2 regions of the Streptomyces sp. NPDC050315 genome follow, and region 2 is predicted to be linked to the other one. Evidence: riboswitches for the same ligand, from Rfam matches in the RefSeq annotation. Region 2 holds a riboswitch; the other holds the start of a gene.
The links. Region 2 has a riboswitch for glycine ahead of gcvT (glycine cleavage system aminomethyltransferase GcvT). Riboswitches for the same ligand answer to the same signal wherever they lie in the genome.
Positions count from the first base shown of each region.

Region 1: another riboswitch for glycine. It lies ahead of gcvP (aminomethyl-transferring glycine dehydrogenase); the one in region 2 lies ahead of gcvT (glycine cleavage system aminomethyltransferase GcvT).

Region 1 is NZ_JBFAKN010000003.1:899,408-914,854, reverse strand. Features, by position in the region: gene AB0I82_RS15300 (FHA domain-containing protein) at 252-788, shown strand; gene AB0I82_RS15295 (MerR family transcriptional regulator) at 806-1,555, shown strand; gene AB0I82_RS15290 (bifunctional nuclease family protein) at 1,630-2,103, shown strand; gene AB0I82_RS15285 (MerR family transcriptional regulator) at 2,323-2,940, shown strand; gene AB0I82_RS15280 (DNA polymerase IV) at 3,031-4,587, shown strand; partial or broken gene AB0I82_RS15275 (PRC-barrel domain-containing protein) at 4,572-4,880, opposite strand; glycine riboswitch at 4,994-5,091, shown strand; gene gcvP (aminomethyl-transferring glycine dehydrogenase) at 5,279-8,164, shown strand; gene AB0I82_RS15265 (DUF5999 family protein) at 8,322-8,528, opposite strand; gene AB0I82_RS15260 (hypothetical protein) at 8,900-9,484, opposite strand; gene AB0I82_RS15255 (glutamate-cysteine ligase family protein) at 10,019-11,521, shown strand; gene AB0I82_RS15250 (CPBP family intramembrane glutamic endopeptidase) at 11,708-12,502, shown strand; gene AB0I82_RS15245 (PhzF family phenazine biosynthesis protein) at 12,638-13,471, opposite strand; gene AB0I82_RS15240 (PadR family transcriptional regulator) at 13,739-14,332, shown strand; gene AB0I82_RS15235 (SRPBCC family protein) at 14,437-14,865, opposite strand; gene AB0I82_RS15230 (Clp protease N-terminal domain-containing protein) at 15,228-15,447, shown strand, end outside.
Region 2 is NZ_JBFAKN010000004.1:272,943-288,389, reverse strand. Features, by position in the region: gene AB0I82_RS16590 (Ig-like domain-containing protein) at 1-493, shown strand, start outside; gene AB0I82_RS16585 (Ig-like domain-containing protein) at 719-1,936, shown strand; gene AB0I82_RS16580 (enoyl-CoA hydratase-related protein) at 2,098-2,865, shown strand; gene AB0I82_RS16575 (ATP-binding protein) at 3,142-3,690, shown strand; gene AB0I82_RS16570 (hypothetical protein) at 3,929-4,432, shown strand; gene AB0I82_RS16565 (thioredoxin domain-containing protein) at 4,525-5,322, shown strand; gene AB0I82_RS16560 (cytochrome c biogenesis CcdA family protein) at 5,319-6,149, shown strand; gene AB0I82_RS16555 (DUF5993 family protein) at 6,261-6,425, shown strand; gene AB0I82_RS16550 (disulfide bond formation protein B) at 6,496-7,215, shown strand; gene AB0I82_RS16545 (hypothetical protein) at 7,238-7,555, opposite strand; gene nadE (ammonia-dependent NAD(+) synthetase) at 7,694-8,524, opposite strand; gene AB0I82_RS16535 (GH25 family lysozyme) at 8,612-9,169, opposite strand; gene AB0I82_RS16530 (L-serine ammonia-lyase) at 9,617-10,999, opposite strand; gene glyA (serine hydroxymethyltransferase) at 11,272-12,534, opposite strand; gene gcvH (glycine cleavage system protein GcvH) at 12,600-12,977, opposite strand; gene gcvT (glycine cleavage system aminomethyltransferase GcvT) at 13,119-14,243, opposite strand; glycine riboswitch at 14,395-14,491, opposite strand; gene AB0I82_RS16510 (AAA family ATPase) at 14,812-15,399, shown strand.

The DNA of each region.
Region 1 (15,447 bases), on a different contig from region 2:
CCGTGAGTTTTTTTGCGAAGCTGTTCGGCAAGAGTGACCGCAAGGACGGCGGCAACGCCTCTGCGCGGCACGCCGCGCCACGGCAGTCAGGTGAGCCGGCGGCCAATGAGGAGCGCCCGCTCTTCCGTGACGAGGTGGCCGGCCCGGCCGGTGGTACTTCCGGTGGTCAGCAGCCCGGTTCTGTTGACCCTGCCGCGTCCGGCCCCATAGGTTTCCAGGAACCATCAGCCGCTACGGGTGGAGGGTCCGCCTTGCCGGTTTGTACGAGGTGCGGGCACCGCAATGCCGAGGCGAGCCGGTTCTGCTCCAACTGCGGCGCGCCGCTGCGCGCCGGTGGGCAGGCCGAGCGTCCCTCTGAGACGACCTCGACCATCTCCATCTCGGGTATCGAGGCGTACGACGCGGAGACGACGGGGCAGACCCCGATGCCTTCGCTGTCCCCCGAGGCCCAGGCCGCCGTGGACGCGTTGCCGCTCGGCTCCGCGCTCCTCGTGGTGCGCCGGGGCCCCAATTCCGGCAGCCGCTTCCTGCTGGACGGTGACCTGACCACGGCGGGCCGCCATCCGCAGAGTGACATCTTCCTGGACGACGTGACGGTCTCCCGCAGCCATGTGGAGTTCCATCGCGGCCAGGACGGCGGCTTCACCGTCACCGACGTCGGCAGCCTGAACGGCACCTACGTCAACCGTGAGCGGATCGACTCGGTTCCGCTGGCGAACGGCGACGAGGTGCAGATCGGCAAGTTCCGCCTGGTCTTCTACGCGAGCCAGCGGGGCGTCGGCATCTGACCGGCCAGGGAAGGCACATGCACCACACACCGTCCGGCGGTGCCGGTTCCTCCGGCACCGCCGCCGCGGGCGGCGAGCTGGTGAGCATCGGTACGGTGCTCAATCTGCTGCGCGACGAATTCCCCGAGGTCACGATCTCCAAGATCCGCTTCCTGGAGTCGGAGGGCCTGGTCGAGCCGCAGCGTACGCCGTCCGGGTACCGCAAGTTCAGCACGGAGGACGTCGAGCGGCTGGCGGGCGTGCTGCGGATGCAGCGCGACCACTATCTGCCGCTGAAGGTCATCCGCGAGCACCTGGACGCCGTGGCGCGCGGTGAGGACGTGCAGCTCCCGGCGCCCGCCTCGGCGCCCAGGGAGTTCCTGGACGGTGTACAGGAGCCGTCCGGTGAGCATCCGACGGCCGCCCGGATCGGCCGCGACGAGCTGCTGGCCGCCACTGAGGTGGACGAGTCCGAGCTCGCGGACTGGGAGGCGTACGGCCTGCTCGCCCCGGCGTCCGACGGCGGGTACGGCATCGAAGCCGTGGCGGTCGCCAAGCTCGTCGCCGAGCTGGGCCGCTTCGGCCTGGAAGCGCGTCATCTGCGGGCGGTGAAGGCCGCGGCGGAGCGCGAGGCGGGCCTGATCGAGCAGGTCGTGGCGCCGTTGAAGCGGCACCGCAACCCGCAGACCAGGGCCCATGCGGAGGCCACGGCCAGGGAGCTGGCCACGCTCTCCGTACGACTTCATGCGGCCTTGGTCCAGGCCGCCCTCCACGTCCGGCTGCCGTGACCTTGGGTACGGACACCCCCGCCGAGGGGGTGCCCGACTACCCAAACCGGCCGGGCACGTCCTAGGGTTGCTGTGTGAACGAGCTCGACGTCGTGGGTGTCCGGGTGGAAATGCCTTCCAACCAACCGATCGTGCTGTTGCGCGAGGTGGGAGGCGACCGCTACCTGCCCATTTGGATCGGGCCCGGCGAGGCGACCGCCATCGCCTTCGCCCAGCAGGGCATGGCCCCTGCCAGGCCGCTGACGCACGACCTGTTCAAGGACGTGCTGGAGGCGGTGGGCCAGGAGCTGTCCCAGGTGCGCATCACGGACCTGCGGGAAGGCGTCTTCTACGCCGAGCTGGTCTTCGCCAGCGGCGTGGAGGTCAGCGCCCGCCCGTCCGACGCCATAGCGCTGGCGCTGCGCACGGGTACGCCGATCTACGGGACCGACGGGGTGCTGGATGATGCCGGCATCGCGATCCCGGATGAGCAGGAGGACGAGGTGGAGAAGTTCCGCGAGTTCCTCGATCAGATCTCCCCCGAGGACTTCGGTACCAACAGCCAGTAAGGCCGCAGCGGGCGCCGCACCGTAAGGGAGCGAGCGGGGCGCACGACAGCACACCCGGCGCACAACCCACCAGACATTCCCCGCATAAAGTCACGTGAAACCACTCGTAGGGTGATTATCACTCGGCGTGGCGAGCGCGGCGATCGTTGACGCACCCCGAGTGACTGCATACCGTCGATAAGGCAGGTCCCGTCCGGGACGTGAAGGACGGAGGTCGGCGTGGCAATCACCGGCGACGGTACGGCGGCGGGAGGGGCATTGCCGCTTCACACTGGCGCGGCGAATCGTGCCCCCGTAAACCGTGCCCCGGCACAGGCCGCCGGGAAGCCGGCCGGCCCGGTCGGCGAGACGGTCGGATACCGAGGACCGACGGCATGTGCCGCCGCGGGGATCACTTACCGGCAGCTGGACTACTGGGCGCGTACGGGACTGGTCGAGCCCAGCGTGCGGCCGGCGTACGGCTCGGGCACCCAGCGGCTCTACAGCTTCCGGGACGTCGTCGTCCTGAAGATCGTCAAGCGGCTGCTGGACACCGGCGTCTCGCTGCAGAACATCCGCACGGCCGTGCAGCACCTCGCCTCCCGCGAACTGCCCGATCTGGCCCAGATGACGCTGATGAGCGATGGCGCGACGGTGTACGAGTGCACCTCGCCCGATGAGGTCGTCGATCTGCTCCAGGGTGGTCAGGGCGTTTTCGGCATCGCCGTCGGCGTGGTCTGGCGGGACGTGGAGGCCGGGCTGTCCCAGCTGCACGGAGAGCGCGTGGACACCGGCGAGACCCTCATCGGCCACAATCCCCACGACGAGCTGGCCCGCCGCAGGAATCGCGCGGTCTAGAACGGCCCGTGCAGGCGCACGGTACGACGCGCGGCGCGGAAGCACCCGCCGCGCGGCCGATTGTCAGTGGTGTACGGCACCATCAGTGACGTGAGACGTGCGCCGACGATCCTGCATCTGGACATGGATGCGTTCTTCGCGGCCGCCGAGCAGGCGGCCAAGCCCAGCCTGCGCGGAAAGCCCGTGGTGGTGGGCGGCATCGGCGGGCGCGGCGTCGTCTCCACCGCGTCGTACGAGGCCCGCGTCTTCGGCGTCCGCTCGGCCATGCCCACTGCCCAGGCCCGCCGCCTCTGCCCCAACGCCGCATACCTCACGCCCCGCTTCCACGTGTACCGCCAGGTCAGTGAAAAAGTCATGGCGCTGCTGCACGAGCTGTCGCCGCTGGTGGAGCCGCTGAGCCTGGACGAGGCGTTCGTGGACCTGGAGGCCGGCGGGGTCGCCGACGACGCCGCATCGGCCCGTGCGGTGGGGGAGCAGCTGCGCCGCGACATCCTGGCGGTCACGGGACTGACCGGCTCGGTGGGCCTCGCGGGTGCCAAGATGCTCGCGAAGATCGCATCCGAGCAGGCCAAGCCGGACGGCCTGGTGCTGATCGAGCCGGGCACCGAGCGCGAGCTGCTCGGGCCGATGACCGTGCGGACGCTGCCGGGCGTCGGCCCGGCCACGGCCGAGGCGCTGCGCAAGGCCGGGATCCACACGGTCGCGGAGACCGCCGAGGCCGGCGAGGCGGAGCTGGTGCGGCTGCTGGGGCGCGCGCACGGCACGGGGCTGTACGCGATGGCGCTGGGCCGGGACGACCGGCCCGTGGTCGCGGAGCGGGACGCCAAGTCGGTCTCCGTCGAGGACACCTTCGAGGTGGACCTCACCGACCGTACGAGGGTGCGCGCCGAGGTGATGCGGCTGGCGGACCGGTGCGTGCAGCGGCTGCGTGCTGCCGGACGCTCGGGCCGTACGGTCGTGCTGAAGGTGCGCAACTACGACTTCTCCACGCTGACCCGGTCCGAGACCCAGCGCGGGCCGACGGACGACCCCGCGGTGGTGCGGGAGGCGGCGGGGCGGCTGCTGGATCTGATCGACACGACGGGCGGGGTGCGGCTGCTCGGCGTGGGGGTGACCGGCCTCGCCGACTTCACGCAGGAGGACCTCTTCGCGCAGGCGGCGACGGAGCGGGCGGCCGAGGAGGCCCGGCTCGTCGAGGAGGCCGGAGCGACGGAAGGGGCGGCAGGGGAGAGCGGGACGGAAGAGGCCGAGGAGGCCGCTGAGCGGCCCAGGAAGTGGCTGCCGGGCCTGGACGTGGTCCACACCGAGTACGGCCCCGGATGGGTCCAGGGAAGCGGCCTGGGGCGGGTCACCGTACGGTTCGAGCAGCCCTGGTCCGCGCCGGGGCGGGTGCGGACGTTCCTGGTCGACGACCCGGCGCTGACGCCGGGGGAGGCGCTGCCCCTGGTGGGCGGCGGTCCGGACGGTCCGCCGGCGGCCGAGGACGGGGCGCATCCGCCCATACCCGCCCCGCCGGCAGCTGCCGCTCAGTCCTCCGGCGAGCCCGCTATCCGTCCGAATTCCCGGTCGGCGGACCCGGCGGCCGGACGGCCGACCGCGTCCTCCCCGGCGAGCTCCGCGTCCGTGGCGGAGATATCCAGCCGGTAGTGGTGGTAGAGCTGCAGTTCCTGCTCCGGCGAGAGGTGGCGGCCCACTCCGAAGTCCGGCGCGTCCTTGATCAGCTTGCGCTCGTACGGCACGTGCAGCGCGTCGTCGACCAGCCGGCTCGGCTCCAGGGGCACGAACGCGTCCCGGCTGAAGAGTCCGGTACGGACCGCCGCCCACTCCGGCTCGCCGGTCGCGTCGTCCAGGTACACCTCGTCGACGGTGCCGATCTTGGTGCCGTGCCGGTCGAACGCCTTGCGGCCGATCAGACTGCGGGGATCGATATCGGTCTGCACGGTTCCTCCTACCTGCTGGAACTGTCCTCTGCACCCTACGAAACGGCACATTTCCCGCCCTGGCCACTCGAGGGATGCCGAGCAGTCGCGCTGGTAGGCTGGTCAGCGATCGATGACCCCGTGCGGGAGAGCTCTCCGACCCCCGGGCCGGAGGCGCCGAAGGAGCAACTCCTCCCCGGAATCTCTCAGGCACACGTACCGCGCGGACGAGATCACTCTGGAAAGCAGGGTGGGCCACGGACAGTGCAGTACCGGAGCCCCTCCTCACCGACGGTGAAAACCGGACGCTGCGTGCGTTCCGGTGAAGCTCTCAGGTTGAGATGACAGAGGGGGAGGCCGTCCGGGCACCAGCGCCGTGGTGCCCCTCGTAGGTCCCAGAGACCAGGAGGCCCCCGCAGATGACCACCAACCGCATCTCGTTGACCGAGCTGGAGCGCGGCACCCCGTTCGAGCAGCGCCACATCGGCCCCGACCAGGCGGCCCAGGCGAAGATGCTCGCGCACATCGGCTTCGGCTCGCTGGACGAACTGACCGCGGCCGCCGTCCCCGACGTGATCAAGAGCGCCGAGGCGCTGGACCTGCCACAGGGCCGCACCGAAGCGGAGGTCCTGGACGAGCTGCGGGGCCTCGCGGACCGCAACCACGTGCTGTCCTCCATGATCGGCCTGGGGTACTACGGCACGTTCACGCCGCCGGTCATCCTGCGCAACGTCATGGAGAACCCCGCCTGGTACACCGCGTACACCCCGTACCAGCCGGAGATCTCGCAGGGCCGCCTGGAGGCCCTGCTGAACTTCCAGACCATGGTCGCCGACCTCACCGGGCTGCCCACCTCGGGCGCCTCGCTGCTGGACGAGGGCACCGCGGCCGCGGAGGCCATGGCGCTCTCCCGCCGCATGGGCAAGGTCAAGAAGGGCGTCTTCCTCGTCGACGCCGACTGTCTGCCGCAGACCGTCGCCGTCATAGAGACCCGTGCCGAGCCCACCGGCGTCGAGGTCGTCGTCGCCGACCTGAGCGACGGCATTCCCGCCGAGATCGCCGAGCGCGGTGTCTTCGGTGTGCTGCTGCAGTACCCGGGCGCCTCCGGCGCGGTCCGCGACCCCCGCGCGCTCATCGAACAGGCTCACGAACTTGGCGCGATCGTGACCGTCGCCGCCGACCTCCTGGCCCTGACCCTCCTCACCTCGCCCGGCGAGCTCGGCGCCGACATCGCCGTCGGTACGACGCAGCGTTTCGGTGTGCCGATGGGCTTCGGCGGCCCGCACGCCGGCTTCATGGCCGTCCGTGAGAAGTTCGCCCGCAGCCTCCCCGGCCGCCTGGTCGGCGTCTCCGTCGACGCCGACGGCAACAAGGCGTACCGCCTGGCCCTGCAGACCCGCGAGCAGCACATCCGCCGCGAGAAGGCCACCAGCAACATCTGCACCGCGCAGGTCCTCCTCGCCGTCATGGCCGGCATGTACGCCGTCTACCACGGCCCCGAGGGCCTGGCCGCCATCGCCCGCCGTACGCACCGCTACGCCACCGTCCTCGCCGAGGGCCTGCGCGCCGGCGGCATCGAGGTCGTGCACGGCACGTACTTCGACACCCTCACCGCGCGGGTCCCCGGCCGTGCCGCCGAGATCGTCGCCGCCGCCCGCGAGGCCGGCGTCAACCTCCGCCACATCGACGCCGACCTGGTCGGCATCGCCTGCGACGAGACCACCGGACGCGCCCAGCTCACCGCCGTCCTCGGCGCCTTCGGTGCCCAGGCCGACATCGAGCAGCTGGACGCGGCCGCCGCCGACGTGCTGCCCGAGTCCCTGCTGCGCACCGACGACTACCTCGCCCACCCGGTCTTCCACCAGTACCGCTCCGAGACCGCGATGCTGCGTTACCTGCGCACCCTCGCCGACCGTGACTACGCGCTGGACCGCGGCATGATCCCGCTCGGCTCCTGCACGATGAAGCTGAACGCGACCACCGAGATGGAGCCGGTGACCTGGCCGCAGTTCGGCGCGCTGCACCCCTTCGCGCCCGTGGACCAGGCGCAGGGCTACCTCACCCTCATCCAGGAGCTGGAGGAGCGCCTCGCCGTCGTCACCGGCTACGACAAGGTCTCCCTGCAGCCCAACGCCGGTTCACAGGGCGAGCTCGCGGGCCTGCTGGCGGTCCGCGCGTACCACCGCGCCAACGGCGACGAGCAGCGCACCGTCTGCCTCATCCCGTCCTCCGCGCACGGCACCAACGCCGCCAGCGCCGTGATGGCCGGCATGAAGGTCGTCGTCGTCAAGACCGGCGAGGACGGCGAGGTCGACGCCGACGACCTGCACGCCAAGATCGAGCAGTACCGCGACGAGCTGGCCGTCCTGATGGTCACCTACCCGTCGACGCACGGCGTGTTCGAGGAGCACATCACCCAGATCTGCGCGGCCGTGCACGACGCGGGCGGCCAGGTCTACGTCGACGGCGCCAACCTGAACGCGCTGGTCGGCGTCGCCGAGCCGGGCAAGTTCGGCGGCGACGTCTCGCACCTGAACCTGCACAAGACCTTCTGCATCCCGCACGGCGGCGGCGGTCCGGGCGTCGGCCCGGTCGGCGTGCGCGCGCACCTCGCGCCGTACCTCCCCAACCACCCGCTGCAGCCCACCGCGGGCCCCGAGACCGGCGTCGGCCCGATCTCCGCCGCCCCCTGGGGCTCGGCCGGCATCCTGCCGATCTCCTGGGCGTACGTCCGCCTCATGGGCGGCGAGGGCCTCAAGCGCGCCACCCAGGTCGCGGTGCTCTCCGCCAACTACATCGCCAAGCGCCTGGAGCCGCACTACCCGGTGCTCTACACCGGTCCCGGCGGCCTCGTCGCGCACGAGTGCATCATCGACGTACGGCCGCTGACCAAGGCCACCGGCGTCAGCATCGACGACGTCGCCAAGCGCCTGATCGACTACGGCTTCCACGCCCCGACGATGTCCTTCCCCGTGGCAGGCACGCTCATGATCGAGCCGACCGAGAGCGAGGACCTCGCCGAACTGGACCGTTTCTGCGACGCGATGATCGCCATCCGCGCGGAGATCGAGAAGGTCGGCACGGGCGAGTGGGACAAGGAAGACAACCCGCTGCGCAACGCCCCGCACACCGCCGCCTCCCTCACCGGCGAGTGGACCCACCCGTACACCCGTGAGGAAGCCGTGCACCCCGCCGGCGTGGACGCCGCGGCCAAGTACTGGCCGCCGGTGCGCCGCATCGACGGCGCCTACGGTGACCGCAACCTCGTGTGCTCCTGCCCACCGCTGGAGGACTACGACGGCTGACGGCGGTCGGCGCTTCCTGAGCCGACTCGGCGGGCGCGCTTCCTGTCGCGGCTCTGAGCTGGTGGCGGCCGGCGGCGCTTTCTGAAGCGTCCCGGCACGTCAAAGGGCCCTCGGCGATCTCCGCCGGGGGCCCTGCTCGTACTTCCCGCTCACCGCGTCAGGCTGCGGTGACGACCTGCCCGGTGCCCATCGGCCGGTGCGGGTCGATGACCTGCCCGTCCGGCAGGAGCTCACCGGTGTCCTCGAAGAGGAGGACGCCGTTGCACAACAGGCTCCAGCCCTGCTCCGGGTGGTGCGCCACAAGATGGGCGGCCTCCCGGTCGGCGGACTCTGCTGACGGACACGGTGGCTGGTGCTGGCACATGGATGCTGTCTTTCGCTGCGGTGTGGTGGTGGACGTCTTCCTGCGGCTCGATGTGGCGTTCATGGCCGCCCCCCGTTCGGTAGTTCGCTCCCAGTGTTGCCCTACGGGCGTGATTCCGCAGGGATTTCGCAGCAGCGGTACTTACTGGATGAAGACGCATCACCCATGCGGGCGGTTGCCGCGTCTCGTACCGCACCTCTGGGGGGTCTCGACTGGTCATTGTGGGCTAGTCACCCGGCGGAACGGTGCGTTCGGAGGAGTACGCGCACAGCAGTGCGCCCCGCGGCGAGGAGAACCGCGGGGCGCACTCCGGTGAATCGGAACCCATCCGGCACACGGCGCTTCGAGGGACGCCGCGTCCCGGGTCCCTACTAGGCCGGCGAGCCCAGAAGGGACGCGGGCGTGAGGCGGAGCGTGAGACGGGACAGGAGCTCGGCGACATGGTGCGGCCGGTGAGCGGCGATGCCGGGGGGCGCCGGGGCGAGTGGGACCAGCAGGTCCCCCGCCCCCGGGCAGCCTTCGGCACCGTCCGCCGTGATGTCCTCGTGCAGCCACAGCGTGAGCATGTACAGCTCCGGTACGGACAGCAGCCGTGGCTGGTAGGCGGTGGGCACGGATTCGGCCTGGTGCAGGGCCCGTTCGATCGCGGACACGTACGGGCCCTCGCCGAAGTGCGAGAACGCCCAGCCGTCCGGCGTGAGCATGGCGTCCGCGGTGGCCAGCGCATGCTCGCCGCCGCGGATGAGGAATCGCCAGCCGGTCAGGCGGGTACGCGGGGTGCCGCGACGGGAGACGTCGTCGAGTACATGGACGGGCAGGGGGCGTTCAGGACGCAGGGGCCCCTGGTGGACACGGAGGGCGGGGGTCGGGGCCTCACGTACGGCGGTAGGAGAACCGAGGGCGGTGAGGACGCTGCGCAGGGCGGGAGCGGGAGCAGGGGGTACATGCAGCGGCATGGTGGGTCGCCTCTCACTTGGGAGACACGGTGGTGCTGGGCAAGTGCGGACGGCGCTGTCAGCAGGCGGGAGCAGAGCGTGGCCGACCGGGGCCATGGCCCGGCGGGGGTGTCAGCCGCTGTGCCTCAGCCTCGGAAATGCCCCGCTAGCTGGGCGCCAACTCTCTGCCTCGTCCACGAAGTTTATACGACAGGTGTTCAGTGCTTGTTTCGACTACCGCTCACGGAGATTTTTGGCAAGTCGCATTACGGCCCGTTCTCCACGGTCTTTTCGATGCAATTATGCACCCCGCTGGTCCGCGGACCTCGGATTACCCCGGCGACGCGGTCGGCCTGATGTCATCGTGCTTTGGAACAGGGCCAATGCGCGGGGCCCGAGCCCCCTCGGTATGCCCTCGGAATGTGCCATTCGGCTCGCCCTCCCCAGCCTATCGGGGGCACCCGGCTCCCCGAGGCGTTATCGAACCGATTGCCGGGCATCATCGACCGCACGGGCCCGCGGCCGCGGGCCGGCCACGTCTGGAGGGACGCTTCGATGGGGGAGAAGGTCACGGCCGGTGGAATTGGCCACGACGACCGCCAGCGTTATCGAAGAAGACTGAGCGAGTGCCTGGAGGGTTTGGCGAGGCTACTGGACGAGAAGCGCTTCGACCGCCCGAAGAACCTCATGGGCATAGAGATAGAATTGAATCTTGCCAGCGCCGACGGCATGCCCAGGATGATGAACTCCGAGGTGCTGGAACGCATCGCCAGCAGGGATTTCCAGACCGAGCTCGCCCAGTTCAATCTTGAAGTCAATATCCTGCCGCACCGCCTCTCCGGGCGCGTGCTGGACCAGCTCGCCGAAGAACTGCGCACCGGCCTCGCCTACGCCGACCGCAAGGCCCGCGAGGTCGCAGCCCGTATCGTAATGATCGGCATTCTGCCCACGCTCACCGCCGAGGACCTGGTCTCGTCGAACCTCTCCGAGGCCGACCGCTACATGCTCCTCAACAACGAGATGCGCGCCGCACGCGGCGAAGACTTCGAGATCGACATCGAAGGGGTGGAACGGCTCACCGCCACCTCACCCTCCATCGCCCCCGAAGCCGCCTGCACCTCCGTACAACTGCACCTCCAGGTCACCCCGAACCGCTTCGCCGCCGTATGGAACGCCGCCCAGGCACTCACCGCCGTCCAGGTCGCGATCGGCGCCAACTCGCCCTTCCTCTTCGGCCGCGAACTGTGGCGCGAGTCCCGGCCCCCCGTCTTCCAGCAGTCCACCGACACCCGCCCGCCCGAACTCCAGACCCAGGGCGTCCGCCCCCGCACCTGGTTCGGCGAGCGCTGGATCGAATCCGCACACGACCTCTTCGAGGAGAACGTCCGCTACTTCCCCCCGCTGCTCCCCATGTGCGGCGAGGAGGACCCGCTCGCCGTACTGGAGAAGGGCGGCGTGCCGGAACTCTCCGAACTCGTCCTGCACAACGGCACGGTCTACCGCTGGAACCGCCCCGTCTACGCCGTCGCCGAGGGTGTCCCCCACCTCCGCGTCGAGAACCGCGTGCTGCCCGCCGGCCCCACCGTCACCGACGTCATCGCGAACACCGCCTTCTACTACGGCCTCGTACGGGCCCTGGCCGACGAACCCCGGCCCATCTGGACCCGGCTGCCGTTCGCCGCCGCCGCCGAGAACTTCGACACCGCCTGCCGCTACGGCATCGACGCCGCCCTCCAGTGGCCACGCCCCGGCCGCTCCGGTGGCATCGCCCAGATCCCCGCCGTACGCCTCGTCCTCCAGGAGCTGCTGCCGATGGCCGCCGCCGGACTGGACGGCTGGGGCGTGGCACCGGCCGACCGGGACCACTACCTCGGCGTCATCGAGGCCCGCTGCCGACGCCGCGTCAACGGCGCCTCCTGGCAGGCCGCCGCCTTCCACCGTGCCCTGCAGGGCGGCCTGGACCGCGAGGAGGCGCTGGCCGCGATGACCCGGCGGTACAGCGAACTGATGCATGAGGGACGGCCGGTGCATGAGTGGCCGTTGGAGGGGGTTGTGTAGGGCTGGTGGTCGTCTTGGAGTGAGGTGGGGGCGTACGAGGCTGGCCGTACGCCCCCACTTCTGGCCGTCCTGGGCACGGCCCCCGTGCCGGCGGCCTCCGGCCCTTCGGGCAAGCTGGCGGGGTAGTGGAGGCGTACCGGCGCTATCGCGGAACTGGAGGCAGGCGTGCAGTCCGAAGTGCACCCCGTGGCTGAATCTCTCCCCGAAGGGGGCCCGCCCGGCGGCCTCGCACGCACCACACTGAGAAGCGAGACGCTGATCGTGCTCGCCCTCTCCGTCGGCGCCAGCGCGGTATCCGCCCTCATCAGCTTCACGGGATCACTCACCGAGCCCGGCGGCCTGAAGGACCAGGCGGCGAACCTCAACAGCTCGCAGGCGCCCGGCCGCCCATGGCTGGATCTCGCCTGGCAGCTCTTCGGGATCGCCACCGCGCTGGTACCCGTAGTGCTCGTCGCCCACCTGCTGCTCAGGGAACGCGCGGGCGGTCTGCGCGCCCTCGGCTTCGACCGCCGGCGCCCCGGCTTCGACCTCGGCTGGGGACTCGTCGTGGCGGCCGGCATCGGAGGCAGCGGCCTGCTGCTCTACCTGGGCGCCAGGGCAGCCGGGGCCAACCTCACCGTCGTACCGGAATCACTGCCCGACGTGTGGTGGAAGTTCCCGGTACTGATCGCCTCCGCCCTGCAGAACTCCGTACTGGAAGAAGTGATCGTCCTCGGCTACCTGCTGCGCCGCCTCGGCCAGTTGGGCTGGTCACCGATGGCCGCACTCGTGGCGAGCTCGGTCCTCCGCGGTTCGTACCACCTGTACCAGGGCATCGGCGGCTTCATCGGGAACATGGTGATGGGCACAATCTTCGTACTTATCTACCGCCGCTGTGGACGAATCGCCCCCCTCGTCGCCGCCCATGCCATCATCGACATCATCGCGTTCGCCGGCTACGCCCTCCTGGCGGGGAGAGTGGGGTGGCTGCCAACGGGGTGAGGGGAGGTGGGGTGGGGGGGTGGGGGAGCCCCCCCAGAGGCCGCCGAGAAAAATTCCCCCGCCCCCGCCCCCGCCCCCGGCCTCACCCCCGCTCCACCCCCCGCTTTTGCCCCGCCCCCGCCCCCGTTCGCCCCCTCACCCCCCAGCCCGCGCCGCCTCCGTCAGTTCGCCGTCGATGACCGTCACCGCGCGGCCGGTCAGCAGCGTGCGGTCGCCGCGCAGCGCGGTGCGCACGATTCCGGTACGGGTGGAGCCCTGCAGGCCGGTCAGTTCATTGCGGCCCAGTCGCTCCGACCAGAAGGGCGCGAGCGCGGTGTGCGCGCTCCCCGTCACGGGATCCTCGTCGATGCCGACGCCCGGGAAGAAGCAGCGCGTGGCGAAGTCGTAGCCGCCGTCCGGGTCCTCGGCGCGCGCCGTCGCGATCACGCCCCGACTGCTGAACCGGGTCAGCGCCGCGAGATCGGGAGACAGTTCGCGTACGGTCCGCTCGTCCGCCACCTCCACGAGCAGGTCCCCGACCTGTGACCCCGTCTCATGCGTGGAGACCGGCTCGGTACCGAGCGCGGCGGCCAGCCCGGCCGGTACGGGTACCGCGGTGAGCGGAGCGGTCGGGAAGTCCATGGTGAGGGAACCGTCGGTCGATGCCGTGGTGATCAGCACGCCGCTGCGGGTCGCGAAGCGGACCGTTCCGGTGGCCGTCCCGGTGGAGTGCAGTACGTGCGCGGTGGCGAGCGTGGCGTGGCCGCACATGTCGACCTCCGTGGCGGGGGTGAGCCAGCGCAGCGCCCAGTCGGCCTCGTCGCTATCCGGCAGCGGCAGCGCGAACGCGGTCTCGGAGAGGTTGACCTGGGCCGCGACCTGCTGCAGCCAGTGCTGGTCGGGGAAGGAGGGGCCGTCCAGCAGTACGACTCCCGCCGGATTGCCGCCGAAGGGCCGGTCGGTGAAGGCGTTGACGATTCGGATTCTCATGGCGCGAGCGTAGGCACCCGAGATCACGGCCAGCGAGGGCCAATCTCGAAAAATTGGACCGCTCCAGAACACTAATGGACTGCCATCTGCGAGCCAGTTTTCGTACTGCGCGCTGAACATGCCCCGGAGTCCGGGGGATTCCGGCACCTCGTCGGCGGCACTCCGGCGGAAACTCGCCAGCGGAATCCTTGACGATCCTTGCCGACCGAACGCTTCCGATATATCGTTGAAGCATCGTGACAGATCAACGATGGGAGTGGCGTAAACATGCGTTCACATGGACACGAACACTGGGGATCCGGGCGCCATGGCGGCGGCCGGAGTGAGTACGAGGGGCGGCGTGCCGCCTTCGGGCCGTTCGGGCCGCCCTTCGGTGGGCCTCCGTTCGGTGGCGGCCGGGGTCGTGGAGGCCCGCGCGGCCGGGCGCGCCGTGGTGACGTGCGCGCCTCGATCCTGGCGCTTCTCAAGGACCGTCCGATGCACGGTTACGAGATGATCCAGGAGATCGCCGAGCGCAGCGGCGGCACATGGAAGCCGAGCCCCGGCTCCGTGTATCCGACCCTGCAGCTGCTGGAGGACGAGGGCCTGATCGCCAGCCGGAGCGAGGGCGGCAAGAAGCTGTTCGAACTCACCGAAGAGGGGCGTACGGCTGCGGAGAGCGGCTCGGACGCCCCCTGGGAAGAAGCCGGCCGCGGCGTGGACTGGGAGGCGATGAACGAGGTACGCAAAGCGGGCGGCGGCCTGGTCGAGGCGTTCCGGCAGGTATGGGCGACCGGGACGCCCGAGCAGCGCGAGAAGGCGATCACTGTCGTCAACCGGGCGCGGAAGGAGCTCTATCTGATCCTCGCCGAGGACGAGTGAGCGAAGCGGCGAGTGACGGAGTGCGGAGCAATAAGCGGGCAGATGAGGCCGTGGCCGGTGCACAGACCGGCCACGGCCCTCGCGTTCAGGCGGCCGGTTGCGCTTCAGGCGACCAGGCGCGCGAGCTTGCCGAGCGACTCCTCGAGTGCGGACGTCGCCGAGTCCCTGAGCTTGCCCGCCATCAGCGACACTGCCGCGCCGGTGAACGAACCGTCGATCCGTACGGTCGTCGCCTCACTCTCCGGTACCAGCGAATACCGCATGCCGAGGGTCACGCCCATCGGGCCCTTGCCCCGGAGGTCGAGCAGGCGGACGGGCTCCGCGGCCCGTACCGTCCAGGTCACCTCGGCCGGAAAGCCCATGAGCTTCATGTTCTCCGCGTAAGTGGCCCCGGGCTCCAGCGTCGTGGGACCCCCTGCGGGGAAGCTGGTGTGGGTGGCGTTCCACTGGCCATAGCCGTCGAAATCAGTCAGACGGCCCCATATCTTCTCTGCCGGTGCTTCTATACGGGCCTGGGCGGTGACATCGGCCATGCGGCACCCCTTATGGCGGCTTATGGCGGCTGAGTGGTGCCGCGGAAGGTAGCCGCCGGAGCTGCAAGGTTCAATACTGATGGGCCGTCAGGTTCTCCTAAGGTGTACGGCCGTCAGGTGCTCCGGAGGTGTACGGCCGCCAGGTGCTCCGAAGGTGTACTGCCGTCCAGTGCTTCGGGGGCGTACTGGTGTGGCGCGGGGCGCGCGTCTGCGCCTCTGCCGCATCATTGATCGCCGCCTCTGCGCCAGGCATATCCTCCATAGGGATGAGATTTCGTTCTCGCGTACCCAACCATGGTCGGATGCGCAAATGCTCCCTCCCGGGGATGTTCCGGTAGCAAGAGGCTGGTGGGGTGGGTTCTGTGCAAAACCGTACTGCGTACAACAGCGGAGCGGGTCCGTCGCCGGAGGATCTCGACGCTTGGCTGACCGACGAGCTCGCGTCGGTGCTGTCGGCTGCCCGTAGGCGGGCCACGCGCGATGGGGACCGGCAGGTGGACACCGCCCACCTCCTGCACGGCCTCCTCGAATCCGACCCTGCCGTACGGGAGATGGTCGATCCCGAAGGCGGTAGGATCGCGC
Region 2 (15,447 bases):
CCGGGATCAGACCAGCGTGGTTGACGCCACCGCGCACACCATGACCGTACGACGCGCCGGGCAGCCGCTGGCGACCCTGCCGGTCACCGCGGGCGACCAGGACAACCCGACGTACAACGGCCGGATGGTGATCCTGGAACGGCATCCGATGACCCGGATGGACGGCGGAACGGTCGGCTTCGGTGGCGAGTACGACATCCCCGATGTGCCGCACGCGCTGCGCCTGACCACGTCGGGGACGTTCCTGCACGGGAACTACTGGGCGCCGCGGGGGACGTTCGGCGGCGCCAACACCAGCCACGGGTGCGTCGGGCTGCGGGACGAGCAGGGCGGCAGCCCGGACACCCCGGCGGGCTGGTTCTACCGCAACTCGCTGATCGGCGACGTCGTCGAGGTGATCCGCTCGCGCGACGCGACGGTGGCGCCGGACAACGGCCTCGGTGGCTGGAACATGCCGTGGGAGGAGTGGCTGCGGGGCTCCGCCGTCCGCTGACCCCGGGGGCCGCGCGGGCGCCGGCCGCACCGTTATCCGGCCGACTTGACCGCCCGCGCGGTCCCTCGCGCACGTTCCGTACCACCACTACCACTTGGGACGAAACGGTGACATGTCCGGGGAGTCCGCCCTCGTCCCCGGTGTGGTTATCTGGCGACAGGCGCGCGCGTGGCCCGTGCCGCGCGCCGCGGATGCGGGCCGTGCGAGGGGAAAAGAGGCCAAGTCTTGGACGTGCAGCCGATATGGGGGGCGCCGCGAGGGCGGTTTCGGCGGCGGCAGGGGGGAAGGGTCCTGCTCGCTCCGGTCCTCGGGGCGCTGATGGTACTGGTGGCCGCGTGCGGCGGCGGGGAGGACAAGGACGCGGACAAGAACGCCGCGTCACAGGCGGCGGTGAAGATCTCCGTCAAGGACGGCGCCGAGGACGTCCGTACGAGTGGCGTCCTGAAGGTGACGGTGGACAAGGGCACGCTGAAGTCCGTGACGGTCAAGGACCGCAAGGGCAACACCGTCGAGGGCAAGCTGTCCGAGGGCGGCAGCGTATGGAAGCCGGTACGGCATCTGAGCACGGCGACGGAGTACAGCGTCGACGCGGTGGCGAAGGACTCCGAGGGCCGCGAGGCCGCCGAGCACGCCGACTTCACCACCCTGGAACCGAAGAACACCTTCATGGGGCGCTACGTACCGGAGAACGGGCAGACGGTCGGCGTCGGGATGCCGGTCGACGTGCGCTTCACGCGCGGCATCACGAACCCGAAGGCGGTCGAGGACGCGGTCAAGGTGACGGCGAAACCGTCGGTGCCCATCGAGGGCCGCTGGTTCGGCAATGACCGCCTGGAGTTCCGCCCGGAGAAGTACTGGAAGCCGGGCACCAAGGTCACTCTCAGCCTGAACCTCAACGGCGTCGAGGGCCGCCCCGGGGTGTACGGGACGCAGACCAAGAAGGTCACCTTCACCATCGGCCGCAGCCAGATCAGCACGGTGGACGCGGCGTCGCACCGGATGACCGTGGTCCGCGACGGCAAGAAGATCAAGACGCTGCCGATCACCGCGGGCGCGCCGGGCACCGAGACGTACAACGGCAAGATGGTGATCAGCGAGAAGCACCCGGTGACGCGGATGAACGGCGAGACCGTGGGCTTCGGCGGGGAGTACGACATCCCCGACGTACCGCACGCGATGCGGCTCAGCGACTCCGGCACGTTCATCCACGGCAACTACTGGTCGGGGCAGTGGACGTTCGGCAGCCGCAACGCCAGCCACGGCTGCGTCGGCCTCTTCGACTACCGCGGCGGCAGCACGTCGACGCCCGCCGGGTGGTTCTACCAGAACTCCCTGATCGGCGACCTGGTCGTCGTCAAGAACTCCCACGACCGCACCATCCAGCCGGAGAACGGCCTGAACGTGTGGAACATGCCGTGGGAGCAGTGGAAGGCGGGGGACTAGTGGTACCTGCCCCTGGGTATCCCCCCGGTGGGGGACCCCAGGGGCTGCGCAAGTAGGCGGGGCGCCGCGTTCGAAACGCTTCGGGCGCCCTGACCAACACCTCCGGCACTGTGACCAAGTGCACCGGCGCCGTTCCCGTGAACGGCTATTAACCTGCCCTCATGACTGTGAACTTCGAGGTGGCCGACGGCGTCGGCACCGTCCGCCTGGACCGTCCGCCCATGAACGCGCTGGACACCGCCACCCAGGACCGGCTGCGCGAGCTGGCCGAGGAGGCCACCCGCCGCGACGACGTCCGCGCGGTGGTCATCTGGGGCGGCGAGAAGGTGTTCGCGGCCGGCGCGGACATCAAGGAAATGCAGGTCATGGACCACGCGGCGATGGTCGAGCGGTCCAAGGCGCTGCAGGACTCCTTCACCGCCGTCGCCCGCATCCCCAAGCCCGTGGTGGCCGCGGTCACCGGGTACGCGCTCGGCGGCGGCTGCGAGCTCGCGCTCTGCGCCGACTTCCGCATCGCCGCGGAGAACGCCAAGCTCGGCCAGCCCGAGATCCTGCTCGGCCTGATCCCGGGCGCGGGCGGCACCCAGCGCCTCGCGCGCCTCATCGGCCCGTCCAAGGCCAAGGACCTGATCTTCACCGGCCGCCAGGTGAAGGCCGACGAGGCGCTCGCCCTCGGGCTGGTGGACCGGGTGGTTCCCGCCGAAGAGGTGTACGCGCAGGCGCATGCCTGGGCAGCCCGGCTCGCGGTGGGCCCGGCGATGGCACTGCGCGCCGCGAAGGAGTCGGTGGACGCCGGTCTGGAGACCGACATCGACACCGGACTGACGATCGAACGGAACTGGTTCGCAGGCCTGTTCGCCACCGAGGACCGCGCGACGGGCATGCGGAGCTTCGTCGAGGAGGGCCCCGGCAAGGCCAAGTTCCGCTGACGCGAGCGGTGTTGGTGGTGCGGAAGGGGTCGCGCACGCATGGTCCGTGCTCCTTGCGGGCGAATGAGGTGCGGCTCAAGGAAGGCTTGAGAAATTCTCCCCCATCGGCCCCGACGAGCGCCTGCGGGCGGATCGCCGTGCAGGTCAGGCGGGCTGTGCGGGGGTGTTGACTGCCCTTGGCATATGTCGGCAGGGGGTGTGGGAACCGCGGATTCCGGGCGACCGATTCCAGCGGTTCCGCCCCCGTACCGTGCCGGTTGCGTCCATGATGGTGGCATGGCGGGCCTCGAAGGTACGGAGCAGCCGCGGCCGGGGACCGGCACGGCTGCCGCGCGCTGGGTGCTGCCCGCCCAGGACGCGGAGGGGGAGAGGGCCAGGGTGACGGCAGCCGCTCGGGGTGACGGAGCGTCCCGGACGCTCGATCTCATCGGCGACCCCGCCCACGAAGAGGTACGGCTGCCCTCGCGCCCCGAATCCGCCGCCACCGCCCGGAGATTGACGCAGTCCGTACTGCTGAAGCAGTGGTCGCTGACGCCCCAGCTCGCCGAGCACGCCGTGCTGCTCGTCTCGGAGCTGGTCGGCAACGCCGTCCGGCACACGGGCGCCCGCATGTTCGGCCTGCGCATGCTGCGCCGCCGCGGCTGGATCCGTATCGAGGTACGCGACCCGTCCCGCGGGCTGCCCTGTCTGATGCCGGTCCATGAGCTGGACGTGAGCGGCCGCGGGCTCTTCCTCGTGGACAAGCTCTCCGACCGCTGGGGCGTGGACCTGCTGCCGCGCGGCAAGACGACATGGTTCGAGATGCGGGTGACGGACCGCGCGTAAAACGTGACTGGGGCCCTTCCGCGTGGTCGCGGAACGGGCCCCAGTAGTCGCGCGCCGAAGGGCGGAAGGGGTGTGCCCACGGCGCGAGTACGACCTGGCCCGGGTCAATGGGGGGTCGTTGCCCCGACTATCGCAGGCGGGACGGGCCGCCGCCAAACTCGGGCCCGGGCGGTCCGTAGGATGGGCGCCGAGCCGCTCGCCCGTGGGCGGCACCGGACACCGGGGAGGGAGCGGCCGCATGGGAGCGACGGGACGTGCGCACCGCTCTGCGGCATGGACGCTGCTCCTCCTCCTGACGGTGGTCTTCGCACCGCTGCTGTGCGGTACGTCCGGCGGACCGGCCGCGATGCCGGCCGCCGCCGCGTCCGCCACGTCCGCCGCGTCCGCCGCGGTACCGGTCTCCGAAGCCCGGCCGGCGTCCGAAGCCGTGCCCGTAGCGGTACCGGTCTCCGAAGCCGCCGCGGCGCCCGTCTCCGAAGCCGCGCCGATGCCCGTCTCCGACGTGGCACCCGCTCCCTTCGCCGCCTCCGCCCCCAAGAAGTGCGCGCCGCACGACGTGCCCGGGCAGGGTGAGAGCGCGCCCGCGCCCGCGACGCACCGCGGCGAGCCGCTCGCGGCGCCCGCGGCCACCCCGGTCCCGTACTTCTCCCACGACCCCGCGAGCTGCGCGCTCGCCCGGCCGCCCACCGGCCCGGCGCCCGCCACCGATCCCTGCGCCCTCCTGCCCGTACTGCGGATATAGCGCCACCGCGCGTACCGGTCCGTCCGCCGGACCGGACGTCGCGCGCCCCGCCGCGATCCCCGTATCCGCATCCGTACGTCAGGAGCACACCCATGTCCGCAACCGCTTCACCGGGCCGCCGCCTCGCGGCCGTCGGCGCGATCCTCGCCCTCATCGTCGGCCTCGTCGCCCTCGGCGTCGCCGTCGGCACGGCCGTCGAGGACAGTGGCAGCAACAAGGCCGCCGAGCCCGGACCCGCCGCCTCGGTCGAGACCCAGGACCCCGACGGCCGCCAGAAGATGTACGACGACCTCGCCGAGCAGACCTCGCGCCGGGAGAAGGGCGACGCGCTGGCCGTCGGCCGCGCCGACGCGCCGGTCGTACTCGTCGAGTACGCCGACTACCAGTGCGGCTTCTGCGGCCGCTTCACCCGCGAGACCCAGCCCGAACTGATCGAGAAGTACGTGGACAAGGGCGTCCTGCGCATCGAGTTCCGCAACTTCACCATCTACGGCGAGGACTCCGAGCGGGCGGCCCGCGCGTCCTGGGCCGCCGGGCAGCAGGGCAAGTTCTGGGAGCTGCACGACGCGCTGTACGCCAAGAGCCGCAAGGGCCCCGACCTCGCCGAGGACAAGCTCGTCGAGCTGGCGCGCGACAGTGGCGTCCAGGACATCGACCGCTTCCGACGCGACTTGAAGAGCGACGCCGCGAAGAAGGCGCTGGACCGGGACCAGCAGGAGGGTTACCGGCTCGGCGTGCAGTCCACGCCGTCGTTCCTGGTCAACGGCGCGCCGATCGCCGGCGCCCAGCCCACCGCCACCTTCACCCAGGCCATCGACGAGGCCGCTGACCGGGCGGGCAAGAGCGGAGCGGGCAAGGACGGAGCAGGCAAGGACGGGGGCGGCAAGTGACCGACATCGGCTACCTCGCCGCCTTCCTGGGCGGCGTCCTCGCCCTGGTCAGCCCGTGCAGCGCACTGCTGCTGCCGGCCTTCTTCGCGTACTCGCTCGGCACCCCCGGCCGGCTGCTGGCCCGTACCGGCGTCTTCTACCTGGGCCTTGCGGTCACGCTGGTGCCGCTGGGCGCCGCCAGCACCGCCGCGAGCCGGCTCTTCAACGGCCACCGCGATGTGCTCATCGCCGTCGGCGGCTGGGTGGTGATCGCGATGGGCGTGCTGCAGATCCTCGGGCTGGGCTTCGCGTCCCGCCGCGCGCAGTCCGCCGCGGCCCGGATCACCCCCCGCTCGGCCGTCTCGACCTTCCTCCTGGGCTGCGTCTACGGCCTCGCGGGCTTCTGCGCCGGGCCGATCCTGGGCGCCGTGCTGACGGTCACGGCGGTCAGCGGGTCGCCCGTGTACGGCGCGTCGATGCTCGCGGTGTACGCGCTGGGGATGGCCCTGCCGCTGTTCGTCCTGGCCCTGCTCTGGGACCGGTTCCAATTGGGGCGGCGCGGCTGGCTGCGCGGCCGGGAATTCGCCGTCGGGCGGCTGCGCCTGCACACCACTTCGCTGATCTCCGGGCTGTTCTTCATCGGCATCGGAATTCTTTTCCTGGCATTCAACGGCACGAGCGCGCTGCCCGGAATTCTGGATACCGAATCGGAATTCCGGCTGGAGGAATGGGTGTCCGGCATCGGCGCCGCCGTGCCGGATTCCGTACTCATCGCGGGGGCCGCGCTCGTGGCCGCCGCGGTGCTCGGCCGGATCGCGCTGCGTCCGGAAAAGAAGACGAAGGACTGATCCCACCCATGGGGGATGCGTAGGGCCATACGGCTCATATCCGGGGCGGTGGCCGGTGACCTTCCGTGGCGTACGCGGTATGGCACCGGCCGCCCACTACGTTGCCGAGCCATGGACGCCCTCCTCTTCGCCGGTCTCTTTGCCACGCTGCTGTGCATCGTGGGCCAGCGGAGCCGGGTGGTGGTGGTCGCGGTGTGGTCGGCGATGTTCGCCGCCGTCGTGTGGCTGATGGCGCATCACGTGCCGGAAATTCTCGCGCTCGGTCTCGCGCGGTGAACCGCACCGCGCCCCGTCGGCCCTTTCCCGCCGGCGGACCGGAAACGACTGGACCGGAGTTTTCTTTGTCATGAGTGCACTGCTGACCGGGCGGCTGACGACGCCGATGAGTACGCCGGCGATTCCCGCACTCGATCCCGGGCCGCCGGGCATCATCGCCCGCGCGCAGTACTGGTTCGCCTGTCTTTTCGTGACCGGCTGGACCGGTGCCCTCTGCGCCGGGCTGTATCTGCAGTTCGTCCATGGTGAAGCGCCGTGCCCGCTCTGCGTCGTGCAGCGGATGTTCATGGTGCTGACGCTGCTGGGTGCCGCGCACATCGTCCGGCAGGGGCTGCGCGGCGCGGTGCCGCGCCGGGACTACCTCATGGGGTGGGGCCTCGCGCTCGTCGGCTGTACGGCCGGATCGCTGGCGGCGGGGTGGCAGGCGCTGCCGTACTTGCTGCTCGACGGCCGGGCGCACGGCGGCGGGGCCGACGGCGGCGCGGTGTACGGCGCCGGGGCGTACGGCGGCGTGGTCCAGGGGCTGCCGGCCGGCGTCTGGGCGTGGCTGTTCTTCCAGGCGTCCGTGCTCGCGATCGGCGCCGTGCTGGTCACCTCGCATCTGACCACGGCGCGGCGGATCCCCACGCAGGGGCTGCCCCGCGCGGCGGGGCAGGCCGTGCTCTTCCTCGCCGGAGTGGTCATCGCGGTGAGCGCGGTGGCCGTCTTCCTCCAGGCGGGGCTGCACGCCTTCCTGCCCGTCGCCCCCGGCCGGTATCAGCTCCTGTACGACCTGGGGATGCGGGGCTGAGACGCGCGGGGGCGCCGGGGCGTCAGGCGGTGCGGCGCAGTGGCGCGTGCGGCCGGGCATCCGCTCGGCGTCGGCGGTCGTTGCACAGCAGGCACTTGCCGTACCCCGGCGGCAGCGGGTCCTCGGGGTCGCCGTACAGCGGGTCCACCGCGCCGTGCGGATGCGCGGCGCAGCCGGTCGTGCCGGTTTCGGAGAGCGATCCGGCGGCGGTCAGGGCGCGCCGCAGGACGTCGACGAGCTGGTCGGCGTCCTGCCGGCTGGGGGCCGTCTGCAGGCCCGAGGCGAGGTCGGCGGCGTGGGTGAGCGCGGTCTGGAGTTCGCGCAGGTCTGCGTAACTCATGTCTCGGAGCGTAGGCGCACCCACTGACAGTTGATCTTCCGATCGCACTTGGTGGCATCCCATGCGCCGATCCATGCCCGTCAATGCCCACGATTCACCGTCGCGCGGCGGAAGACCCCCTTGCGGGGGCATGACATCTCAGGGCGCGATCGGCAGTTCCCGCTTGTGGGCCGTGAGGCGGTAGCGGCGCACGATCGTCTCGTACGTCTGCTCGCTGACCGGCTTGCCCTCCAGGAAGTCGTCGATGTTGTCGTACGTGACGCCGAGCGCGTCCTCGTCCGCCTTGCCCGGGTCCAGCGTCTCCAGGTCGGCGGTCGGGGTCTTCCAGACCAGCTCGGCGGGGGCGCCGAGGGCCTCGGCCACCGCGCGCACCCGGCGCTTGGTCAGCCCGGTCAGCGGCACCAGGTCGGCGGCGCCGTCACCGAACTTGGTGAAGAAGCCGGAGACCGCCTCGGCGGCATGGTCCGTGCCCACGACCAGGCCCTCCTGCGCGCCGGCCACCGCGTACTGCGCGATCATGCGCTGCCGGGCCTTGATGTTGCCCTGCACGAAGTCCTGGTGGTGGGCGTCGCGGAAGGTCGCCCCGCCCGCGAGGACGGCCGCCAGCGCGGCGTCACTGGCCGGCTTCACGTCCACCGTGAGCAGCTGGTCGGCCTTGATGAACGACAGCGCGAGCTGCGCGTCGTGCTCGTCGGCCTGGACGCCGTAGGGCAGCCGCATCGCGTAGAACGTCGCGTCGTGCCCCGCCTCCCGCGCCCGCTCCACCGCGAGCTGGCAGAGCCGGCCCGCGGTGGTGGAGTCCACGCCGCCGCTGATGCCGAGCACCAGGGAGCGCAGCCCCGTGGAGGTCAGCCGCTCGGTGAGGAAGGCCACCCGGCGCTCGATCTCCTCGTGCGCGTCGAAGGACGCGGACACCTGGAGATCCCGGGCGATCTCCTGCTGCAGGCTCATGGACGCCGGGTCGGTCACGGTGGCTCCTCGTGGTCTCGCTGTGCCGCCGGGGGCCGCGGAGAGACGGGCGGCACCGGCACACAGGCGCGTACGTACGAGGAAACTCTATTCTTCGTTCGCCCACGCCTTGAGAGCGGCCTTGCTGGAGAACTGGCCGACGTTCTTGTCGAGCGGGGTGTCGGTGTACTGGTGGAAGCGCCACTTGGCCTTGATCCGCGGGCGGCCCGCGGAGACATAGTCCGCTATCCACAGGCCGTCGCCGGCGTAGGACGTGGTGTCGTGGTTGAGCCAGAAGTCGCGGTTGCAGTACAGCAGCACCTTGTGGCGGTGCGGCCGCAGGGCCTTCACCTCGCGGATGAACTGGTCCTTCTGCGCGTTGCTCGCGTACGTCCCGGCGCTGGTGCGCTCCCAGTCGACTATCAGCACGTCGCCGAGTCTGGACGCGCACTTGTCGACGAAGTACCGGGCCTGCGCCGCGATGTTCCCCGGCCACAGGAAGTGATAGAAGCCGACCACGCACCCCGCCTCGCGGGCCCGCGACGCCTGGGAGCTCTGGTGCGGATTGATGTAGGAACGGCCCTCGGTCGCCTTGATGAAGACGAAGTCCAGGCCCTTGGTGGAGTACGTGGGCTGGTACGAGCTGACATCGACGCCGTGCAGCATTGCAATCCTCCCGCAACCGTGCGATTACCAAGCGTCACTGCGGTCCATCCTGGACATGCCCGCTGACGCAAGGTCTCAAAGGTGGAGTTGCCCTCCGACCGTGCTTCGTCGCTCCCCTCGACGTCCCCCGTGCACGACGGCTGTGCACGCTGTGTGAAAAGCGCCGTCGACAACCAAACGCCGTGCGGCGTACGGGAGTTCCCCGTGAGTCATACGGATACGGGGTATGGCTCCGGGGCGCAAGGGAAAAACGACAACGGGCCCGAACCGGGGGAGGTTCGGACCCGTCGCGGGGTAAAGAGGTCAGGCCGGGGGGCGGGGCGCGTAGCGCGCCACCAGCAGGCCCAGCGTTGCCAGAGCGATCAGCATCACGAGAATCACGAACCGGCGCCTGCCCCCAACCTCCGGGGGTATTCCGTGATCTGGATCACGTACGGGTTTGGCCCGTCAGCACTCGATGATGTTCACCGCCAGGCCGCCGCGCGCGGTCTCCTTGTACTTCACGGACATGTCGGCGCCGGTGTCCTTCATGGTCTTGATGACCTTGTCGAGGGAGACGTGGTGGCGGCCGTCGCCGCGCAGGGCCATGCGGGCCGCGGTGACGGCCTTCGCCGAGGCCATGCCGTTGCGCTCGATGCACGGGATCTGGACCAGGCCGCCGACCGGGTCGCAGGTCAGGCCGAGGTTGTGCTCCATGCCGATCTCCGCGGCGTTCTCCACCTGCTCCGGGGAGCCGCCCAGCACCTCCGCCAGGCCGCCCGCCGCCATCGAGCAGGCCGAGCCGACCTCACCCTGGCAGCCGACCTCGGCGCCGGAGATGGAGGCGTTCTCCTTGAAGAGCATGCCGATGGCGCCCGCGGCCAGCAGGAAGCGGACCACGCCCTCCTCGTCGGCGCCGGGCACGAAGTTCATGTAGTAGTGCAGGACGGCGGGGATGATGCCGGCCGCGCCGTTGGTGGGCGCGGTCACGACCCGGCCGCCGGCCGCGTTCTCCTCGTTGACGGCCATCGCGTAGAGGGTGACCCACTCCATCGCGTGGGCCTGCGGGTCGCCCTCGGAGCGCAGCGCGCGGGCCGCGTTCGCCGCCCGGCGGCGCACCTTCAGGCCGCCCGGCAGGATGCCCTCACGGGACATGCCGCGGCTCACGCAGGCCTGCATGACGTGCCAGATCTCCAGCAGCCCGGCGCGGATCTCCTCCTCCGTGCGCCACGCCTTCTCGTTCTCCAGCATCAGCGCGGAGATCGACAGGCCGGTCTCCTGGGCGAGCCGCAGCAGCTCGTCGCCGGTGCGGAAGGGGTACTTCAGCACGGTGTCGTCGAGCACGATGCGGTCGGCGCCGACCGCGTCCTCGTCGACGACGAAGCCGCCGCCCACCGAGTAGTACGTCTTCTCCAGCAGCGGGGCGCCGTGCTCGTCGTACGCGAAGAGGGTCATGCCGTTGGCGTGGTACGGCAGCGAGCGGCGGCGGTGCAGGATCAGCTCGGTCGACTCGTCGAAGTCGATCTCGTGCGCGTCGCCTATTTCGGCGTTCAGCAGCCGCAGCCGCTTGGTGGTGCGGATGCGCTCCACCATGTCGTCGGCCTTCTCGACGTCGACGGTGCGCGGCGAGTGGCCCTCCAGGCCCAGCAGGACGGCCTTGGGGGTGCCGTGGCCGTGGCCGGTGGCGCCGAGCGAGCCGAAGAGCTCGGCCCGTACGGACGTGGTCTGCGCGAGGAGGCCGTCCTTCTTGAGGCGGCCCACGAACATCCGTGCCGCGCGCATCGGGCCGACCGTATGGGAGGAGGACGGGCCGATGCCGATGGAGAAAAGATCGAAGACGGAGATGGCCACGGTGGCGGACTCCTTTGTCTGCTCAGGGTGGGCGAGGGGGCGGGTTGCGTGCCGGGCACGCTCCGCGGGAGCAGGCCGTGAACGGCGTAGGCGGGACGTTTCTGCGCCGACTGCCGAGCGTAACGCGACCAAGGGGGCATACGGGGCGGTCACCGGACGTCCTGTGGTGAGGCGCACATGGCGCACACGGCACGGCGCATGAGGGCGCACACGCCACGGGCCCGGGGACAGGATGCCCCGGGCCCGTGAAGCCCGTACGACGGCCAGGTGACTTACTTGCCCAGCTCCGGGTACAGCGGGTGCTTGTCGGCCAGCGCGGTGACGCGGGCCTTGAGGGCGGCCGCGTCGTACTCCGGCATCAGCGCCAGCGCGATGATGTCGGCGACCTCGCGGAAGTCCTCGGTCGTGAAGCCGCGGGTGGCCAGCGCCGGGGTGCCGATCCGCAGGCCCGAGGTGACCATCGGGGGCCGCGGGTCGTTCGGGACGGCGTTGCGGTTGACCGTGATGCCGACCTCGTGGAGGCGGTCCTCGGCCTGCTGACCGTCCAGCTCGCTGTCGCGCAGGTCGACCAGGACCAGGTGCACGTCGGTGCCGCCGGAGAGCACGTTCACGCCCGCCGCGCGCGCGTCGGGGGAGGTCAGGCGCTCGGCGAGGAGCTGGGCGCCCTCGACGGTGCGCTGCTGGCGTTCCTTGAAGTCCTCCGACGCGGCGACCTTGAAGGAGACCGCCTTGGCCGCGATCACGTGCTCCAGGGGGCCGCCCTGGAAGCCCGGGAAGACCGAGGAGTTCAGCTTCTTCGCGAAGTCCTTCTTGGCCAGGATGATGCCGCCGCGCGGACCGCCGAGCGTCTTGTGCGTGGTGGAGGTCACGATGTCGGCGTGCTCGACCGGGTTCGGGTGCAGACCCGCGGCGACCAGGCCGGCGAAGTGCGCCATGTCGACCCACAGGTACGCGCCGACCTCGTCGGCGATGCGCCGGAAGGCGGCGAAGTCCAGCTGGCGCGGGTACGCCGACCAGCCCGCGATGATCACCTTGGGGCGGTGCTCCTTGGCGAGCTGCTCGACCTCGGCCATGTCGACCAGGCCGTTGCCGTCGACGTGGTAGGGCACCACGTTGAACTGCTTGCCGGAGAAGTTCAGGCGCATACCGTGCGTGAGGTGCCCGCCGTGCGCCAGGTCCAGGCCGAGGATGGTGTCGCCCGGCTTGGCCATGGCGAACAGCGCCGCCTGGTTCGCGGAGGCGCCCGAGTGCGGCTGCACGTTGGCGTACTCGGCGCCGAACAGCTCCTTGACCCGGTCGATCGCGATCTGCTCGGTGACGTCGACGTGCTCGCAGCCGCCGTAGTAGCGGCGGCCGGGGTAGCCCTCGGCGTACTTGTTGGTGAGGACCGAGCCCTGCGCCTCCATGACGGCGACCGGAGCGAAGTTCTCCGACGCGATCATTTCGAGGGTGGACTGCTGACGGTGGAGTTCGGCGTCGACAGCGGCGGCGACGTCGGGGTCGAGCTCATGGAGGGAGCTGTTCAGAAGCGACATGAGTCTTCCTGGGTGGGAGCCTCCGAGGGGCTTGCGGGCCCCTCGGCACGGCGGGCGGGCGTAGGTCAGCCGGCGGTGAAAGCGGTGTACTCGTCGGCGGAGAGCAGGTCCTCCGGCTCGCCGCTCAGCTTCACCTTGAACAGCCAGCCGCCCTCGAAGGGGGCGGAATTCACCAGCGACGGGTCGGCCACGACGTCCTCGTTGATCTCGGTGACCTCACCGTCGACCGGGGAGTAGAGATCGCTGACGGACTTGGTCGACTCCAGCTCGCCGCAGGACTCGCCCGCGGTGACGGTGTCGCCGACCTCGGGGAGCTGGGCGAAGACGACATCGCCGAGCGCGTTGGCCGCGTGCTCGGTGATGCCGACCGTCGAGACGCCGTCCTCGGCGGCCGACAGCCACTCGTGCTCCTTGCTGTACCGGAGCTGCTGGGGGTTGCTCATGGTTCGATTCTCCTGGATGCGCGGGAATGATCGTGCAGAGGGTCTTGACAGGTGAGACGCGAACGCGTCACTTCTGTCGTCCGTAGGGAACTTCTACCGTCCGTACGGACGGGCCGTGGCGGGTTGCGCCACGCCGGGCGGCTACTTCTCCCGCTTGTAGAAGGGCAGCGCGACGACCTCGTACGGCTCGTGCTTGCCGCGGATGTCCACGGCGACGCCCTTCGTACCCGGCTCGGCGTGCGCCGCGTCCACGTACGCCATCGCGACCGGCTTGCCGAGGGTGGGGGAGGGGGCACCGGAGGTGACGGTACCGATGGCGGTGCCCTCGGCGTCCACGACCGGGTAGCCCGCGCGCGGCACGCGGCGGCCCTCGGCGATCAGCCCGACCAGCTTGCGCGGCGGGTTCTGCTCGGCGCGCTCGGCGGCCGCGGCCAGCGCGTCCCGGCCCACGAAGCGGCCCTCGTTCCCGGGCTTCTCGAACTTCACGACCCGGCCCAGGCCCGCGTCGAACGGCGTCAGGGAGGTGGACAGCTCGTTCCCGTACAGCGGCATGCCCGCCTCCAGGCGCAGCGTGTCGCGGCAGGACAGGCCGCAGGGGACCAGGCCCGCGTCCTTGCCGGCCTCGGTCAGCGCCTCCCAGAGCGCGACCGCGTCGGCGGGCCGGACGAACAGCTCGAAGCCGTCCTCGCCGGTGTAGCCGGTCCGGGCGATCAGCGCGGAGACGCCCGCGACGGTGCCGGGCAGGCCCGCGTAGTACTTGAGGCCGTCCAGGTAGGCGTCCGTGAGCGACTTCACGATGCCCGCCGACTCCGGGCCCTGGACCGCGAGCAGCGCGTACGCGTCGCGGTCGTCCCGTACGGCGGCGTCGAAGCCGGCCTGCCGGGCGATGAGCGCGTCCAGCACGGTCTGCGCGTTGGAGGCGTTGGCCACGACCATGTACTCCTGGTCGGCCAGCCGGTAGACGATCAGGTCGTCCAGGATCCCGCCGTCCTCCTGGCAGATCATCGTGTACCGGGCGCGGCCCGGCTTCACCGAGCCGATGTTGCCGACCAGCGCGTAGTCGAGGAGGTCGGCCGCCTGGGGCCCGGTGACGGTGATCTCGCCCATGTGGGAGAGGTCGAAGAGGCCGGCGCGGGTGCGGACGGCGACGTGCTCGTCGCGCTCGCTGCCGTAGCGCAGCGGCATGTCCCAGCCGGCGAAGTCGGTCATGGTCGCGCCGAGCGCGCGATGCGTGGCATCGAGCGCAGTGCGACGGGGTTCACTCATGGCAGCGGGCTCCCGGGGATGGACGACAGGGACGTATCGGACGTCTCCCCATCTGTCATCGGAACCTGAGAGGTTCACCGACAGCCCCGATCGGGCTTCGGCTTGCACCTTGGGTGGGGCCGCACCCGGGCGGCCCGCTTTTCAGATCTGCCTCGTCCGCGCAGTACAGGGGCCTGAGAGATTCAAGGGAGTACTTGCTCCTTCGGCGCCCCGCCGTGGCCTGGCGGGAACTCTCCCGCGCGGATTCAAGCGGCCGGTATGCAGTTGAGTGCCGGTGTGCGCTCACGGATGCACGGTGGCGCGCACATCATTGCACGGCAGCGCCCGATAGAGGAGTCCCGGCCCGCACACCCGGTGTCCCTCGCACGACCTGCCCCGCGCTTGAAGCTCATTACCTTTTCTTGACACTCTGCGGGTATGGGGGAGACCCAGTGAACCAACGGGGAGGGCGATCACGGTGCAGAGGCAAGCCGTATGCGCGACGACGGCGGGGGTCGCGCCCGGCGCGGTGCCGCGCCGTGCCCGCGTGCCCAAGGCGGTGGTGCGTCCCGGCCGCGGCGCGCCCCTGATGGATCTGCGCGGCATGGAAGGTGAGGCGGCCGTGCGGCAGCTGGACTTTCCCGCGGGCGGCCTGGTGGTCGTCTCGGGCCTGCCCGGCAGCGGCAAGAGCACGCTGATGCACCGCGTGGTGCCCGCGCTGGACCGGGCCGGTGCGCCCGTGCACCGCATCGATTCCCAGGACGTACGGGAGCGCTGGGAGGCGGGCCGGCTCGGTTGGCTGCCGTACGGCCTGATCCGCCCGCTGGTCCGGGCCGCGCACTACCACGGCCTGCGGCAGGCGCTGCGCTCCGGCGGCAGCGTGGTCGTGCACGACTGCGGCACGCTCGCCTGGGTACGCCGCTGGATCGCGCGCACCGCCCGGCGGGAGGGCCGTGAGCTGCATCTCGTCCTGCTCGACGTGCCGCCTGCGGTGGCGCTCTCCGGGCAGCGGGCCAGGGGCCGCGGGGTGTCCGGTTACGCCTTCGGGCGGCACCGGCGCGCGGTCCGGCGACTGCTGGCCAGGGCCCGGACGGCGCGGCTGCCGAAGGGCTTCACGGCGTCGGTGCTGCTGGACCGGCGGGCGGCGGACGCGCTGGAGCGGACGACGTTCGGCTGACGGGGCCGCGCTGTCCGGCTGACGGGACCGCGCTTCCGTGCCGCATGT